DNA from 2 places in the Vibrio bathopelagicus genome. Region 1 is predicted to be linked to the other one. Evidence: predicted binding sites of a transcription regulator. Region 1 holds the regulator's gene; the other holds the start of a gene.
The links. Region 1 encodes CRP, which controls carbon source genes, mostly activating them, when cyclic AMP is high. Its sites were predicted from a motif close to TGTGANNNNNNTCACA; they were not measured.
Positions count from the first base shown of each region.

Region 2: a site for CRP is predicted at 1,629-1,644, ahead of IHV80_RS12975 (NupC/NupG family nucleoside CNT transporter). Genes of this name have one in related genera too.

Region 1 is NZ_CP062500.1:3,304,720-3,308,144, forward strand. It holds gene IHV80_RS14835 (phosphoribulokinase) at 1-761, shown strand, start outside; gene crp (cAMP-activated global transcriptional regulator CRP) at 1,003-1,635, shown strand; gene IHV80_RS14845 (DUF1338 domain-containing protein) at 1,812-2,603, opposite strand; gene astD (succinylglutamate-semialdehyde dehydrogenase) at 2,862-3,425, opposite strand, start outside.
Region 2 is NZ_CP062500.1:2,939,838-2,943,262, reverse strand. It holds gene prfC (peptide chain release factor 3) at 1-537, shown strand, start outside; gene IHV80_RS12985 (DUF5363 family protein) at 636-791, shown strand; gene IHV80_RS12980 (TatD family hydrolase) at 772-1,584, shown strand; gene IHV80_RS12975 (NupC/NupG family nucleoside CNT transporter) at 1,789-3,051, shown strand.

The DNA.
Region 1 (3,425 bases):
CTTGGGTTGAGGGGGATAGTTTCCATCGCTTCACTCGCCCAGAGATGGATGTCGAGATCCGTAAAGCGCGCGAGCAAGGTAAGCACATCAGCTACTTTGGTCCACAAGCTAACGATTTTGGCGCATTAGAAGAGTTCTTCCGTCAATACGGTAATGAAGGCACGGGCAAAGTCCGCAGCTATCTACATACCTTCGATGAAGCCGTTCCTTACAACCAAATGCCCGGCACTTTTACGCCATGGCAAGAGATCCCTGAAAACTCAGATGTGATGTTTTACGAAGGCCTTCATGGTGGCGTAGTCGATGGCGACATTAACGTCTCGCAACACGTCGACCTGCTGATCGGCATGGTACCTATCGTAAACCTAGAGTGGATCCAGAAATTCGTTCGTGACACACGCGATCGTGGGCACTCTCGCGAAGCGGTGATGGACTCTATTGTTCGCTCAATGGATGATTACCTTAACTACATTACCCCGCAGTTTTCGCGCACTCATATCAACTTTCAGCGTGTCCCAACCGTAGATACATCGAACCCACTGAACGCCAAAGGGATTCCTAGTTTAGACGAAAGCTTCGTTGTTATACGTTTGCGTGGTATCAAAAACGTCGATTTCCCTTACCTTTTGGCAATGATTGATGGCTCATTTATGTCACGTCATAACACGCTTGTGGTGCCAGGAGGTAAAATGAGTTTTGCTATGGAGCTCATTGTAAGGCCAATCCTACAACAACTAATCGAAACCGGAAAAATAGGTTAACAAAACGTCATTCTGGTTGATTACTTTTCATACCGTGATCATGTGCACAATTTTGCGTAAAAAATCGTAGCTTGGTCACGATTAAAATCAAGAAATAGTACCTGAAAAAGGATACTATTCTTAAACGAAACACAAGATAGCTTGCAGCACTCAACGAGTGCTCTTATCCTAACTGAGTCAATTCAGGCTTAGCTAAAATACGGAAAGCGGCAAGCATACCCTGCAGAGGAAGTGAGATATTATGGTTCTAGGTAAACCTCAAACCGATCCAACATTAGAGTGGTTCCTTTCACACTGTCATATTCATAAGTACCCTTCAAAAAGTACTTTGATTCATGCTGGTGAAAAGGCAGAAACCTTGTACTACATCGTTAAAGGTTCTGTGGCTGTTCTTATCAAAGACGAAGAAGGTAAGGAAATGATTCTTTCTTACCTAAACCAAGGCGACTTCATCGGTGAACTTGGACTTTTCGAAGAAGACCAAGAACGTACTGCGTGGGTTCGTGCTAAATCTCCTTGTGAAGTAGCTGAAATTTCTTTCAAGAAATTCCGTCAACTTATCCAAGTGAACCCAGATATCCTGATGCGCCTTTCAGCGCAAATGGCAAACCGTCTACAAGTAACTAGCCAAAAGGTTGGTGACTTAGCGTTCCTTGACGTAACCGGTCGTATCGCTCAAACGCTACTTAACCTAGCGAAACAGCCAGATGCAATGACTCACCCTGACGGCATGCAAATCAAGATCACTCGTCAAGAGATTGGCCAGATCGTTGGTTGTTCTCGTGAGACAGTAGGTCGTATCTTGAAGATGCTTGAAGAGCAGAACCTAATTTCTGCACACGGTAAGACTATCGTGGTATACGGCACTCGTTAATCTCGATTGACTGAGCCAAAAATTTGAAAGCCACCAAATGCGAATTTGGTGGCTTTTTTGTTTTCTAAAGATCAGATGCGGGAACCGATATTAGAGATCGGACTTCGCTCTTCTAAAGTATCTCGAAGCGAAGCTTACCCGCATCTCTAGGGCAAAGCCCATACTCGTATCTTTCTTTAACCGTTGGTGCTTTCAAAGATCTTGTCAGCCGATGCTGCGACAAATCCTGTATAAAGCTCACCATTAGCCATCGCATAACGCTTAGCGAACTCATAGAAGCCACCAGGAATCATCTCATTGCCTTCAACAAATGAAACTGGGACTTTGTCTGCCATTGTTGATGATTGCTCTAATAAGACCTCTGGAGAGCCTTTAACCTCACCACCAGACGCATTGATAGTGAAGCCTGATTCACTCAGATAATCATTCACTGCCTGCACTTCATCAAAAGTATCAAGTTGGTTCACACTCACCGTAAAGTGGTTTGCACCGTAGCCATGAGCTGCGAGCCAAGAAGCGTATTCACTCTCTTTTGCTAGTACTTGGAAATCCGCGAAACTCAGATCCCAAAGGCGACCACCAAACAAGAACTCATGACCTTGAAGCTTGCTTGCGTCTACTTGCTCAACCAACTTAGCAACGATCTGTTGTAAGTCATTTGAACACTCTTCTACCTTCAACTCACTAATGAACACTTTCGGTTGGTTTGGGTCTGGGTGCTCGTAGTGCTTAGCCACTAGCTTCTTGCTCTCAAACAAGTAATCGCCACACGCCTTGTAACCCAATTCAAGGAAAGGCTTGGCCAGTGTTTCAATACCTAGCGGTGCTACATTGAAAGTACGCAGTGCAATGTGATCATTAATCAGAGCTTCGTCTTCTTTCAGCAAGTGATGTACTTTCTCAGCCGATGGACAAAGCCTGTGAATGTAATCGTCCCATAGTGATTTAAAGAGTAGATCGGGCGTCATGGTGACTCCTTGTCAGAGGTTCTAGCAAGCTAGTAATTTGGATTAGAAAGGGAGAGGCTGGACATAGAGTCAGCAGCCATCAGCCTGTGACATACTTGTTCTATTATTATTTACCGCCCAATCGAGGTGTCGGACGTGGGTGAAAATAGGAAGCGATAACACTGCTTCCTTATTACACAATTAACCAATGAAGCTGTTATTCATGAACCTAGAGCTCATAAGCCTATGATTCATGAACTTATAGCTTAAGAGCTTAAACTAAAGCTCAATACCTGGGCTAAATGTCGCTGGCAGTTGAGTTTCACCACCTTCCATTGACGCCATTGGGTAAGCACAGTAATCAGCCGCATAGTAAGCACTTGGGCGTAGGTTACCTGAAGCACCCGGGCCACCAAATGGTGCATCACCACTTGCGCCTGTTAACTGGCGGTTACGGTTAACAATACCCGCACGGATATGGTCAACGAAGTATTCCCACTCTGAATCGTCTGTTGAAACTAGGCCTGCAGACAAACCAAAGCGTGTGTCATTAGCCAGTTCCACTGCTTGCTCTAGCGATTGGTAACGAACCACTTGCAGCAATGGGCCGAAGTACTCTTCATCTGGCAATTCAACAATGTTAGTTGCATCGATAATACCCGGAGAAACAAATGCCGCTTCGCCCGCTTTTGCTTCTACTAGGCTTACACCACCTAACGATTGCAGATTAGCTTGCGCGTCCAGAATGAACTTAGCCGCCGCCTCAGAGATTTGTGGACCCATGAAGGGTGCTGGCTCAGCGAATGGCTGATCGACACGAATCTTCAAGGTAGCCGAAACTAA
Region 2 (3,425 bases), 360 kb from region 1:
GACCGTGCGCGTGCTGAAAAAGCATACGCTGGTGACATCATTGGTCTGCATAACCACGGCACAATCCAGATTGGCGATACTTTTACTCAAGGCGAAAGCTTGAAGTTTGCAGGTATTCCTAACTTTGCGCCTGAACTGTTCCGTCGTATCCGTCTGCGCGATCCACTGAAACAGAAGCAACTTCTAAAAGGCTTGGTTCAGCTTTCTGAAGAGGGTGCGGTTCAAGTATTCCGTCCTTTGCAAAATAACGATCTGATCGTTGGTGCAGTTGGTGTACTTCAGTTTGATGTGGTTGTAGCGCGCTTAAAAGCGGAATACAACGTTGAAGCGATTTACGAAGGTGTGAACGTTGCAACAGCACGTTGGGTTGAATGTGATGACGCTAAGAAACTAGAAGAATTCAAACGTAAGAGCCAAGCTAACCTAGCGTTAGATGGTGGTGATAACCTGTCTTACATTGCACCAACAATGGTGAATTTGAACCTAGCTTCTGAACGTTTCCCAGAAGTTCAATTCCGAGCGACGCGCGAGCACTAATTACTCTGCGCTCTATTCGAGTTAAACAAAAACGTCTATTGTTCTGCAATAGACGTTTTTTTATACGTGTTATTTGAGGTTAGAGGCGTGAGGCAAGTATGTTCAGTTGGATAAAAGCTTGGATTAAGAAATACGATAAGTGGTGCGAAGAGCTTGGCTTAACGCCTGAGAACAAGCGTAGCTGTGTGGCTTATCGCCGTGATCCTCAAGGAAAACAAGCAGAGAGTGGGGAAAATGACGCCGCAATTAAGTGAATTTCCGCTGTTTGACACTCATTGCCATGCGGACTTTGACACCTTTGAGCAAACTATTGCACTTGATAAAGGTATTGAAGGTTACGTTAAAGAGGCGAAACAAGCACAAGTCGACAAGCTGCTGATTCCTTCTATTGGCCAGAGTAATTGGAGGAAGCTTGATGAAATCGCTCAATCTCACCCCAATGTTTACTACGCATTAGGCTTCCATCCTTACTTTTTAGAGCAAGCGGAGGATGAGCAGTTTTTGGAACTTCGCCAATTACTCTCTTCAAGAACGAGCCAATGTGTTGCGATAGGAGAGTGCGGACTCGACTTCTTTGTGGATGTAGATAGAGACAAGCAAGAGCGTTTTTTCATCCAACAAATGGAACTCGCGAAGGCATTTGAACTACCTTTAATCATCCATGAAAGGAAGTCTTACAACCGACTTATTGAGCTAATAAAACAGCACAAATTCACTTTGGGTGGCGTGATTCACGGCTTTTCGGGGAGTGAGCAGCAAGCTTTGGCGTGGATCAAGCTCGGTTTCTATATTGGCGTCGGTGGAACGATAACTTATCCAAGAGCACAGAAAACGCGCACAACTATCGCTAAATTGCCCCTTGAATGCTTGGTGTTGGAAACCGATGCTCCCGACATGCCTATGCACGGAAACCAAGGAAATGTTAATCATTCCAAACATTTAGTTACGATATTAAATGAACTTATTTTGCTTAGAAATGAGACAAAGCAATCGGTTGCAGCGCAAATGTGGCAAAATAGCCATCGTGCATTCGGTATATGTGAATAAAATCGAAGGTTTTTGTTTATCGTTTGCGTAAATTGCATTGAGCTTGTGATTTGGCTCACATTTGTGTGTGAATGGTACATGAATCTTGTACGAAAGTGTGAGGATGGCATTACTTTATTAGTGGTCGCATGAGTATAATTGCCTCCGCTTTATAGCCCCATTTTGTAACACGCCAATAAATAACTAATAAGGAAGTCATAAACTATGAGCCTGTTTATGAGCCTCGTCGGAATGGTTGCACTGATTGCAATCGCAGTACTACTATCTGACAACCGCAAAGCTATTAATCTAAGAACAGTGGGTGGCGCTTTCGCTATCCAATTCGCACTTGGTGCATTCGTACTTTACATCCCTTGGGGTCGTGATCTACTTGCAGGTTTCTCTGCTGGTGTAGCAAACGTGATCGACTACGGTAAAGACGGTACTGGTTTCCTATTCGGCAGCCTAGTTAACTTCTCAGTTGACGGTATCGGTTTCATCTTTGCTTTCCAAGTACTACCAACTCTGATTTTCTTCTCTGCACTTATCTCTGTACTTTACTACATTGGTGTAATGCAAATTGTAATCAAAGTTCTTGGTGGTGGTCTTCAGAAAGCTCTAGGTACTTCTCGCGCCGAGTCTATGTCTGCAGCAGCAAACATTTTCGTTGGTCAAACAGAAGCACCTCTAGTTGTTCGTCCTTTTGTTCCTAAAATGACTAACTCTGAACTATTCGCAGTAATGTGTGGTGGTTTGGCTTCTGTAGCTGGTGGTGTACTAGCAGGTTACGCATCTATGGGTGTACCTCTAGAGTACCTAGTTGCAGCGTCATTCATGGCAGCACCTGGTGGTCTACTATTCGCTAAAATCATCAAGCCTGAAACAGATACGCCAGACGATAACATCGCTGACGAAATGGACGGTGGCGATGACAAACCAGCTAACGTTATCGACGCAGCAGCAGGTGGCGCATCAGTTGGTCTACAACTAGCTCTTAACGTTGGTGCAATGCTACTAGCATTCATCGGTCTAATTGCTCTAATCAACGGTATCCTTGGTGGCATCGGTGGTTGGTTCGGTATGGAACACCTAACTCTAGAACTTCTTCTAGGTTGGATCTTCGCACCGCTAGCATTCATCATTGGTGTTCCATGGGAAGAAGCAACTATCGCTGGTTCTTTCATTGGTCAGAAGACAGTTGTTAACGAATTCGTTGCATACCTAAACTTCGTACCATACATCGGTGAGAACGCTCAAATCGTTGAAGCGACTGGCCAAGCAATGTCTGTTAAGACTCAAGCAATTATCTCGTTCGCTCTATGTGGTTTCGCAAACCTTTCTTCAATTGCGATTCTTCTAGGTGGTCTAGGTGGTATTGCACCAAGCCGTCGCCACGACATCGCTCGTATGGGTGTTAAAGCGGTTATTGCTGGTACTCTATCTAACCTGATGGCAGCAACAATTGCTGGCTTCTTCCTGTCTTTCTAATCAGTTAGAAATCGATATATAGACGCCATAATAATATCGCCCCGTAGCAAGAAATTGCTGCGGGGCTTTTTTGTTTTTAGGCCCCGTGTTTTTTGCAAGAGCATGAATATATGCTCGGAGTTGAAAATGGGTCTAGAATGTTTTTTTGAGATACAAACCGTTTGCGTTCTAAGGAGCACTACAATTTATTGATGGATACCTATAATGTATAAGCTTAAGGGATAGGATGTCTCTTGTTGGCAAGAAAGTAACCGCTTAGATTTATCTAAAGGTTATTCTTCTGGGATTTAGCCAAACTTAGCGATACGCTATAGATGTTAGACACAACATGACTGATTTGTTGTGCCATAGACCAAACTGGTACTGTGCGGTGA